DNA from 2 places in the Candidatus Nitrospira salsa genome. Region 1 is predicted to be linked to the other one. Evidence: riboswitches for the same ligand, from Rfam matches in the RefSeq annotation. Region 1 holds a riboswitch; the other holds the start of a gene.

Evidence for each region. A riboswitch is a leader RNA that binds a small molecule or an ion and turns the genes downstream of it on or off. The one in region 1 is predicted to bind cyclic di-GMP.
Region 2: it holds a riboswitch for cyclic di-GMP, as region 1 does, so the genes downstream of both, ACWQXP_RS22210 (InlB B-repeat-containing protein) here and ACWQXP_RS08160 (ATP-binding protein) in region 1, are expected to answer to the same signal.

Annotation. Positions count from the first base shown of each region.
Region 1 is NZ_CBCUCO010000002.1:1,378,686-1,384,661, forward strand. Features, by position in the region: gene ACWQXP_RS08155 (PAS domain S-box protein) at 1-2,267, opposite strand, end outside; cyclic di-GMP riboswitch class I at 2,500-2,592, shown strand; gene ACWQXP_RS08160 (ATP-binding protein) at 2,755-3,936, shown strand; gene ACWQXP_RS08165 (response regulator transcription factor) at 3,961-4,356, shown strand; gene ACWQXP_RS08170 (ATP-binding protein) at 4,398-5,741, shown strand; gene zwf (glucose-6-phosphate dehydrogenase) at 5,880-5,976, opposite strand, start outside.
Region 2 is NZ_CBCUCO010000005.1:361,687-367,662, forward strand. Features, by position in the region: gene ACWQXP_RS22200 (sensor histidine kinase) at 1-1,140, opposite strand, end outside; gene ACWQXP_RS22205 (hypothetical protein) at 1,892-3,265, shown strand; cyclic di-GMP riboswitch class I at 3,520-3,603, shown strand; partial or broken gene ACWQXP_RS22210 (InlB B-repeat-containing protein) at 3,680-4,423, shown strand; gene ACWQXP_RS22215 (hypothetical protein) at 4,445-5,950, shown strand.

The DNA.
Region 1 (5,976 bases):
TGTTCTTCCAATGTCTGATTCGCCATGACGATGGCGCCGTTTTCATTGACTATCAGCAACCCGCTGGGCACAGCTTCAATCACACGATTAAGTTGTTCTTGATGGCGTTTTCGCTCAGTGATGTCTCGAAAGGTCACCACGGCACCAATGAGCTGTCCGCGATCATCACGAATTGGGGTACTGGTATATTCGACAGGAAAACTTGTCCCGTCTTTGCGCCACAAGACTTCATCCTCGACAGTTTGGGTGGCTCCTAATAAATACGCTTTGTACATCGGACAGTCTTCACCTGGATAGCAAGATCCATCAGGTTTGGTGTGGTGAACCTTCATGTGCATCATCGTCCCCAAGAGCTCAGCCGGTTCATACCCTAACGTCTGTGCTGCGGCAGGATTGACGAAGGTCGTCTTTCCGTTAAGATCTAATCCCCAGATACCTTCGCCAGAAGAATTCAAGATCTGTTTATTCAATTCGGAAAGTTTGAGGTGTGCTTGTTCCGCCGCATGACGTTCAATGGCGGTGGTTATGCGATCTGACACAGTCTGGAGACTGCGTAAGGCATACTCCGTTAATGGACGCCGGGAAAACATCCCCATGACACCCAGGACATTCTGACCGCTCATCAATGGATATCCAGCGAACGCCACCAGGCTTTCCTGCTTCACCCACTCTTGATCTGGTACTCGCGGATCTCCGATCACGTCGTTTGTCAGATGGGGCCGCTTCTCAGAGGCGATTTTCCCGATTTTAAATTGACCGACAGGAATTCGCCCATGAGCTCCGTCTTGGTGTGTGTAGAGCCCTGCACTCGCCCGTAGTTCCAGTATTTGCTCGGAAGTATTGAGAATCCAGATACGGGCTAAGGCCGCATCAAGGTTCTGTACCAAGGCTTCAGCGCACCCCTGGAGCATTCCCTCAATATCGTGACTCTGCTGGATCACACGTCCGACCTCCGCATCCAGCGCCACCATTTTGTTTCGCTCACGCAAGGTGAATTCCGCCTGTTGCCGATCGGTAATGTCTTTAAATGTGACAACGGCACCTTGCAACGTACCCATTTGGTCACGAATCGGAGTACTGGTGTATTCGACGGGAAAACTGCTTCCATCCTTGCGCCAGAGAACCTCGTCATCCACCTGATGAACAATCCCATCCTTGAACGCCGCATACATCGGACATGATTCACGAGGATACGGAGATCCATCCGGCTTGGTATGGTGCATCGTGACATGCATGGGGACTCCAAGTAATTCCTCTGACGTGTATCCCAACATAGCCGCTCCAGCCGGATTCACAAAAGTCGTATTCCCATGAGTGTCAAGCCCGAAAATGCCGTCTCCCGCGGACTGTAAGATGAGTGCGTTGAGGGACTCACTTTGTAATAAGGCTTCCATGGTCTGTTTTTGTACAGTCGTATCGATGACGGAAGCCAACACACGAGAACCCTTGGACGTCACGAGAGGGGCCAATCCAATGTCGAGAGGAAACTCTGAGCCATCTTTTCGAAGGCCATAGAGGTCACGGCCGCTCCCCATAGTACGCATAGAAGGTGAGTCGAAATACGCCATTCGATAGTGAGGATGGTGGTGACGAAAGCGCTCGGGAATAAGGACTTCAATCGTTTGACCAAGCAGTTCTTCACGTCTATAACCAAATTGCTGGAAGATGTGCGTGTTCGCCTGAACGATCGTCCCATCCGGGTCAATCACGACCATCCCGTTCGAGGCAATTTCCAAAAGGTATTCAAAATAGTCTTTATACTGGTGTTCCTGTTCAAGGCGCATTCGTAATTCGAGTTGAGTCATGACTTGCCTCGAGACGGCAGACAAGGCCACTCGTTGTTCCTGTGACAATGAGCGAGGGACTTGGTCAATCACACAGAGCGTACCGATCGGCATCCCATCGAGAGTCTGTAAAGGCGAGCCCGCATAAAACCGTACGTTTGGATCCTCGGTGACAAGAGGATTGTCCATAAAGCGCACATCGGTTAACGCATCAGATACTTCAAACACTCCTGCTTCAAGAATGGCATGAGCACAAAAGGCCATGTCTCGAGGGGTCTCAATTGCTGTTATGCCTACTTTCGATTTAAACCATTGGCGGTGTTCATCAATCAGACTGATCAGGGCGATAGGTGTCTGACAAATATACGCAGCGAGCTTCGTCAAGTCATCGAACGATGGTTCTGGCATCGTATCAAGAACCTGATATCGAGCAAGCGCAGCCAGACGCTGATTTTCATTTGAAGGCAATTGAGCTGGGATCACGTGTAGTCCCTCATATTATATTGTTCGGCCTATCGTTACCTCGGCTTAAGAATGTGCCCCATATAGTGATGAGACACATTTGAGCCCGACCTGTCTTTAATGAACTGACTCAACACCTCGACATGAGCACTGACACACTTATTGTTCCAAAACTCCATGACGTCTCTCGCCATTCTTGCCTCTGACATTCTTCGCCTAAAGCTTCGCTCAGGCAAACCGATAACAGAAGATATAGTGAAAAAAGCAAACCATCCGTGAGGATGGGACGCAAAGCCAAGGGACCCAGTGAAACATCGTTCACTCAGAGGTACGCCCGGTTGCCGCTTACCACAACCTCCCCTCCACGCTTGCGTCTCCTCCATCGGAATAAACGTATCCTGTATACCCCTTTCTTTTGTTGTCGGCTCATAGTGTCAATAGCCATGAACAGGCATGAATGTAATGCAAACGTGAACCAACAGATGAGCAGATGGATGAGGATAAATCGATGAGGTCGTCCCAAAATCCTGGAACAGACGTATTGAAAGTATTACTTATTGACGATGATGAAGATGATGCCCTCATCACGCAAACATTACTTGCCGATGTTCCTGGTTCACCCTTCGAGATGGACTGGGAGCAATCCTATGAACGTGGATTGGCGATGATCAAAGAAGATACCCATGATATTAATCTTGTCGACTATCAGCTCGGCCCCCACACAGGCATTGAAATCTTACATGAAATTCATGGTCGAGGACTTCAGGCACCCGTCATTTTACTCACGGGACAGGGAAGTGAATCGATTGTATTGGAAGCTATGCGGTCAGGAGCATCAGACTATATTCCTAAAGGGTCTATGTCCTCCGAGAATATCGAACGAGCTATTCGCCATGCCGTCGAAAAGAGCAAGCTTCAAAAAAATCTTGACGATCATCATCACCAACTTCAACAGGCCAATGCCAACTTATTAAGAAAAAACGAAGAAATTCAACGGTTTTATCATGTGCTCGCTCATGAGCTCAAAACGCCCCTCACCGCGGCCAGTGAATTTGTTGAAATCATGCTCGAAGGCCTCGCGGGACCGCTGACTCCAACCCAACAAGAATATTTAGAAATTGTTGACGGCTGTTGTGATTCGTTACGACAAAATATTAATGATCTGTTTGACATTACGCGACTAGAAACCGGGAAACTCAGTGTCAATCCTCAACCAGACTTACTGGACAATTTGATTCATCAGGTTGCGACGTCTCTCGTTCCCATGGCACAGCATAAAGAGATTCACCTTGAATACTCGCTTGCGCCTGATCTACCGACGGTCGCCATGGATCAACACCGCATTCGTCAAATCTTGAATAATCTTCTAGGGAATGCCTTGAAATACACGCCCAAAGGCGGAAAGGTAAAAGTTGAGGTCACCCATGATGTCGTGGATGAGGAACGGGTGAGAATTGCCGTTTCTGATACAGGGTCTGGTATTGCCAACGACCAGCTTGAGCATATTTTTGATCGTCTTTATCAAATTCGAAATGATGACTCACCATCCGTCGCCGGCTTGGGACTTGGGCTCTATATTTCTCAAGAATTGGTGAAGCTTCATGGCGGAACGCTGTCAGTGCAAAGTTCCCCTGATACGGGAAGTACATTTTTCTTTACTCTTCGTAAATCCCCTCAACCCGAATCGTAGAAGAAGCGAGAAAGAGAGACCATTATGCAAAAAAATATTTTGGTTGTCGAAGACGATGAACGTATCGTGAAAGCCTTGAGCGTTCGATTGAATGCCAAAGGCTATCATGTCCTTGCCGCCTATGATGCGATCATGGCCATTCAAAAAGCCATGGAACAACCTCCAGACCTCATGCTTCTTGATATTACCATGCCCGGAGGGAATGGATTGACTATCGCTGAGCGCATCAAATCCTCAACAAAGACCGCTCACATTCCCATTATTTTTCTGACTGCCAGCAAAGAGCCACATTTACATAAACAAGCACTCGACCTCGGTGCCGTAGCATTTTTCGAAAAACCATTCGATTTCGAAGAACTCCTCGCCACAGTCCGAGCCGCCTTGGAACACCCGAACGTAAATTTGTCCGTCACCGGGTGAACAACGACGCACGTGATATTTTCGAAAAAGACGATCGCAACATGACCACAACCATTGATCAAAAATTTGCAACTGAGACCATTCACCTCCTACTCATCGAAGACGAAGAAGATGATGCCATCATCGCGCATTCGCTCCTCTCGAATATCCGAGGTGTCGACTTTAAGATTGATTGGGTTTCTTCCTATGAAGAGGCGCACGCTTCAATTGTGCAAAGCCATCATCATGTCTGTCTACTCGACTACTGTCTTGGCGCTCGTACCGGACTTGAGTTGTTACATAACGCACTTCAGTATGGCTGTAAAACACCTATTATCATGATGACCGGAACCACTGATCGACACATTGACTTCCAAGCCATACAACTGGGAGCCGCAGACTATCTCATAAAAGGGCAAATTGACGCCCCCCTACTCGAACGAGTGATCCGTCATGCCAGAGAGCGGAAAAAGGCTCAGGTCGAACGGGAAGCACTCCATGCAAAACTATTGGAAACCTCTCGCCAGTTAGGCATGGCTGATATTGCCATCAATATTCTCCATAATGTGGGAAACGTCCTGACAAGTATCAATGTGTCGGCCGGATTAATCTGCCAATCTCTACGGCAGTCACATGTCCAGGAAATCAGCCTTGTCGCCACCATGCTGCAAACCCATCATGATCAACTTGGCGAGTTTTTCACGAACGACCCTAAAGGCAAACTAATCCCACAATATCTTGAAGAACTTGGCAAAGATTTATCCTCTCGCGTTCAACAGACCGTCACGGAAGCGGAATCCCTGGTTTCCAAAGTGAACCACGTCATACAAATCATTAATGCGCAACAAAATATCGCGAAACCAGGCGGGATGCAGGAACCCGTTCGTCTTGCTGATTTGGTCGAACAGGCCCTCATGATCAGTCGTCGAGAACTAGAGGAACATCACATTGAGATTGTCCAAGAATATACCGATCTTCCGCAAGTCGTTGTTGACAAACATCAAGTGTTGCAAATCCTTGTGAATCTCATTTGTAATGCCAAGCAAGCGATGATGGCTCAAGAGCGGGAGCATCATCGCCTGACATTGCGTATTGAATCCTGTCCTGAACAAGAGGGATTTTTGCAAATACAGGTTACAGACAGCGGGGTGGGAATTCCATCAGAACATCTCACTCGCATCTTCGCTCAAGGGTTTACGACTAAAACGAAAGGGAATGGGATTGGTCTTCACAGCAGCGCCATCGCCGCCAAAAACTGTGGAGGGTCACTTCATGCAGAGAGCGATGGAAACGGTTCCGGAGCCACATTCACCCTAAAACTACCCAATACCGTGGCACAACAACCCGGGTCCATGTGTGTGGACTCACAACACCAATCAACAGATTTCAGCACACCACAACAATAAGTACTCCCTGCCCTACACACGTTCAAATCATCACGATCATAGACATGATCACGAAACATTTTTAGGGTCATAAGGTCAGTGAATCTTCAGCCATGCGTTGATGAATTGCAAAGAAAGCTTAGACGCATGCTGGCAGGATCATTCATAGTTTCGCCACATGCGGCCATCTTTGGCTAACAGAGCGTCAGCATCAGGCGGCCCCCACGTTCCAGCGGAATACGAATGAATCGCATGT
Region 2 (5,976 bases), on a different contig from region 1:
TTCAATGCGGGAACCATCAACATCCTGCATACGAACACGATCATGCGATAATTCTGTCACGAGTTGAATATGTTTACGTTCTGCTAAAAATTTCATTTTCTCGACCGATCGCAACACCAGACGATTCAAGTCTGTTGGGCTAAATTGATAGGCCAACATGTCGGCTTCCATTCGAGACAAATCAAGAAGGTTCCCGATTAACTGATTCAGACGCTGACTACTCTCCAGTAGGATCGTCAATGTCTCACGCTGATCGCGATTGATGGGGCCAGGGATTCCATCAACAAGAAGTTGTGTGCCCTCTCGTATCGAGGTTAACGGCGTGCGAAGTTCATGCGACACATTGGCGAGAAATTCAGATTTCATTTGATCCAATTGCTGTAATTGTTCACTCATCCAGTTGACCGTATGAACAAGTTCTCGTAACTCATGGGGCACGGTCACGGGGACCGTTCGTCCAAACTGCCCCTGCCCAATACGGCGTATTTGTCCTTGAACGCGTCTCAGCGGACGCAGAATACTATAACTGGCTACACCGGCCAAACCAAGTCCCAACAATAATGCCATGATCATGAGCTGCCGGGAAATATCAACCGCTTGAACTGATCGTACATGCGTATCGCGTAAAATCCCCCCGATACTCGACTCCTGTAACGTGATATACGAATTGATCGCCTCAGTCATAGAGTCAACTAACACATCTCGTCGACTCTCATAGGAAGAAATAGAGACCTCCGAGCGATCGTTTTGCTCTACCCCCTCACTTAGAAATAGCGTATGAAGTTCTTCATGGAGTTGCCTGACTCTCGCGAGTAGCTCCAGTGTTTTCTGAGAATCTTCCTGTTTTCGCAAAACCTCAAGCGTTTTTCGAAAGTTTTCGGCTTCTTCAAGAAATTCTTGTAACAACAAGGTATCCCGAAGAACGAGATATTGCTTATCACTTTTTAATTGTGCATATAAACTCACAATCAAACGTTTTGCTGTTTCAACAGCAGGGAAATGGTGAATAACAAGCTCTGCACTTAAATCCGTCAAGACACGAAGTTGATTGAGGACATACAGATTCACGCCGACCACCAAAGCGATAATGGTCAAATAACCCAATGCCGATCGCCAAAAAATAGAAAGACGCGAAAACATAAGACGACTATTGTCCGACAGTAAATAATTTCGTCACAACTGCCACAACGCGATCCTTCTTACCGATCCATCTTTCCTCACCCATACCATCAGCTCAAATTCATAATCCAGATTCTTTAACTTTTGCCTTTCCTAAAGGCAGAGTCAAACAATATTCAGACATATATTCCAACACAACCCAGAGGGACTCTCAAAGGCATTCTTAACAGAAACATGAATCAACAAATGCCAGTCTGAGAATAATACATCTTCTCTATCCCCCCAACCCACAAAAACATTCGCCCCATTAGAAAACACACCTCTCACAGACTAGTCAATTCTCATAGTCCAAACCGTGTATTTTAGCGTAAATATTAAAGTCGATATTAGAAAAACACGATTTCAAGATATCGTGAGATTCGCTTTTGTCATATTCTCGAAACTACGTATAACACATGAACATCATGACCTGCAGAAAATTAAAATTCTCTCATGCAATGATGACAACACCACTGTTGCGGTTTTTTATAACTTCCTAATTTCAAGAAATAAATACGGGAAACGTAAAATCGGCATATGAATTGCTTGGGAGAATGCCTGGGATTCAAAAGGTTCCGCAAAATGGATTAGCAATACCCGCCACAAGGGTCGTGGAATTATCTCATACGGTGCATGCCATCGTATGAATTGAGCATCAACATTAACTTCTAATTTTTTATTCTCAGTTTTGATTTTCACAAAACATCTTAATTGGAATCAGTCACGGAGAACTATGACAAGTCATACTGCCTCAGTGTGTAAAACCAATTTCCTCACAGTCTTTACATTGTTTTTGGTTGCTGTACTTTCTTCCCTTCCTCTTCATGGTCAAGCAGCCTCCCTCACACTAACGTGGGAACCTAATAACGAAAATGATCTTGCAGGATATAGAATTTACAAACGAATACCGCCCTCGACCAATTATGGAGCCCCAGCATTTTCTGGTTTTCCATCGAACCCTGTTGCCCCTTCTCAAACAATAGGAGGACTAACAGACGAAACACGTTATTCATTCATTGCCACAGCTATCGACGTCGCAGGAAACGAAAGTGCGCCTTCGAACGAAGTTTCAGGAACCACGACTGGCTCAACCACACCACCACCGCCTCCACCGCCAGCCCCAGGACCTCCCCCGCCTCCCCCACCACCAGGCGGCTCTGTCGTCTCCATTAACTTTCAACCAGCTTCTGCCAGCACACCGACGGGCTTTCTCAAAGATGATGGTGCGCCCTTCAACGCGTCCCGTGGCTATGGCTGGTCGACCCGCGTCAACACCCGTGAACGTAATCAATCGAGTAATCAGTCACTGGATACACTCATTCACTTTGACCAAGGTACCAACGTGACCTGGCAATATACGCTGCCCAATGGCCAGTACCACATCTCACTTGCCAGCGGCGATCCCACCTATCATCAGGGCCCACATCATGTTCAAGTCGAAGGCATCACCGTCATTAACAATGTTTCCACGCAGGCCAATAAATTTGTCACCGTCACCAACCGGCTCGTCACCGTCTCTGACGGCCAACTGACGATTCGCCTCACCCGCTCAGGCGGCAGTAGCAAAACACTCCTCAATTTTGTCCGTATTGCGTCGACGGGGTCGAATCCGCCACCGCCAGCCCCAGGACCTCCCCCGCCTCCCCCACCGTCAGGCGGCTCAGTCGTTTCCATTAACTTTCAACCGGCTTCTGCCAGCACACCGGCGGGCTTCCTTAAAGATGACGGGGCCCCCTTCAACGCCTCCCGCGGCTATGGCTGGTCGACCCGCGTCAACACCCGTGAACGGAATCGATCGAGCAATCAGTCACTGGATACACTCATTCACTTTGACCAAGGCACCAACGTGACCTGGCAATATACGCTGCCCAATGGCCAGTACCACATCTCACTTGCCAGCGGTGATCCAACCTATCATCAGGGGCCACATCATGTTCAAGTCGAAGGCATCACCGTCATTAATAATGTCTCCACGCAAGCTAATAAATTTGCCACCGTCACCAATCGTCTCGTCACCGTCTCTGACGGCCAACTGACGATTCGCCTCACCCGCTCAGGCGGCAGTAGCAAAACACTCCTCAATTTTGTCCGTATTGCACCTCAATAACAATTGAATAGCCCCGATTGACCACACACCTTCCAGAGAGACTGAACACTAACTCTTAGCAAGACTGAAGAGTCGATGAGAAGTCCTGAGAAGATGAAGCAATGGAGCAACTAAAGTGTTCTGTAAGATGGCCGATATATTTATTCATATGGAACACAATGTTCATCTAGTTGTGAACACGAAAAAATAAGGACAGGAATACACATGATAATCTAAACTTCACAACGTCTACCGTCATAACTATGAAGGCTCCTTCCCGATAAGGGCAAACCTACCGCGAGGTAGGGACGCAAAACCACGGGTCAGATGAACTCGCATCTGATAGCCGGGACACCGAAGGAAGGGCAGATTTTCAGTCAGCACCCCGCGGAAATGGGGCCTTCTTCGATTTTTCTACTTAAGGAGGGGCCTCATATGTTCACTTGGAGCCGAAATATACCAGCTATCGTTCTTGCCTTTGGGTTACTACTGTCAATTTCCCCAACTGTTTCTGCCGCTGAAAAAGATGTTGATTTAGAGTGGGCCCCAAACCAGGAAGAGGATCTCGCCGGCTATAATGTGTATCACGGCACAGCATCTGGCGTGTATGGGTTTCCGGACAATGTAGACAATAAAACGTCTCACCGTAAGGAAGACCTTGACTCGACAAAAAAACATTACTTTGCCGTCACCGCATATGATGAAGCGGGAAATGAAAGTTCTCCTTCTGCGGAAGTGAGTACACAGGCGGAAAACGTATTACACAATCTCTCTGTCTCGATCTCAGGTAATGGGACTGTTTCAAGTGCTCCCGCCGGTATTGGCTGCACAAGCTCCTGCAATTCATCATTCACTGAAGGACAGTCCGTTACCCTCTCTGCCACGCCAAAGTCAAATTGGAAGTTTTCCAGTTGGGGAGGAGCATGCTCCGGATCAGGTTCCTGTGTCGTCACCATGAACGCCGCGAAGTCTGTAACAATAAAATTTGTAGAATCGACAAAACCCCAACACAACCTCTCCGTTTCAATCACAGGGAATGGAACCGTTTCAAGTGCTCCCGCCGGTATTGGCTGCACAAGTTCTTGCAATTCATCTTTCACTGAAGGACAATCCGTTACTCTCGCAGCCACACCAAAATCCGGGTCAACATTTTCTAAATGGAATGGAGCCTGCACAGGATCTGGTTCATGTGTCGTCACCATGAGTACCGCGAAATCCGTAACCGCCACATTCGTAGCTACGTCAAACCCTCCTACTAACCCACCAACTGGTGGCACAGTCGTCTCCATCAACTTTCAACCGTCATCGTCTTCTACTCCGTCTGGATTCATCAAGGATGATGGGTCGCAATACTCGAGCAGCCGTGGGTATGGCTGGTCAACTCGCGTCAATACCCGTGACCGCAAGGCCCACAAAGATCAGTCGCGGGATACGTTTATCCACTTTGACAAAGGCACTTCGGCCACATGGTCCTACGATCTACCGAACGGGAAGTACTTTATCTCTCTCGCCAGTGGTGACCCCAGCTATGCACAAGGTCCGCACCATGTCGTGGTTGAAGGACAAACCGTTATCAATAATGTCTCGACACAAGTCAATCAGTTCAAAACGGTCACCAATTCCCCAGTGACCGTTTCCGATGGTCAATTGAACATTCGGCTTACTCGCAGTGGAGGCAGTCAAAAAACCATTCTGAATTATGTCCGTATTGCCCCGGCAGATCCGAATACTGTACCGGTACCTCCACCGAGCGTACCACCTATTGGGGGCTCAGTCGTCTCCATCAACTTCCAACCGTCATCGTCTTCTACTCCGTCTGGATTCATCAAGGATGATGGGTCGCAATACTCCAGCAGCCGTGGGTATGGCTGGTCGACTCGCGTCAATACCCGTGACCGCAAGGCCCACAAAGATCAATCACGAGATACCTTTATCCACTTTGACAAAGGCACTTCGGCGACATGGTCCTACAACCTACCGAACGGGAAGTACGTTATCTCTCTCGCCAGTGGTGATCCCAGCTATGCACAAGGTCCACACCATGTCGTGGTTGAAGGACAAACCGCTATCAATAATGTCACGACACAAGTCAATCAGTTTAAAACGGTCACCAATTTCCCAGTAACCATTTCCGATGGTCAATTGAACATTCGGCTTACTCGCAGTGGAGGCAGTCAAAAGACCATTCTGAATTATGTCCGTATTGCCCCAGAAGATTCGAACCCTGGAGTGCCCCCTACAGGCGGAACGCCTTCGGGAGGCGAAGCCGTCTCCATCAACTTCCAACCATCATCGGCCTCAACTCCTAAAGGATTCATCAAGGATGATGGGTCGCAGTATTCCAGCAGCCGCGGCTACGGCTGGTCCACTCGCGTCAATACCCGCGAACGAAACTTCCATCGCAATCAGTCTCGAGATACCCTTATTCACTTCGACAAAGGCAGTACCGCCACCTGGCAATATAACCTTGCCAATGGCAACTATCTCGTCTCTCTCGCCAGTGGTGATCCGAGTTATGCTCAGGGGCCACATCACATTACGGTAGAGGGGAAGCCAGTCATCCAAAATGTACGAACACGAGTCAATGAATTTCTCACCATTACCGATTTCCCTGTAACCGTCAGCGATGGAAAATTGACCGTCAACTTGCAACGACAAGGACAACATGTCATCTTAAACTATATCACGATCACTCCTGCCCCCTAGGCCTAGCCTAGGGAACGCTGGACCAG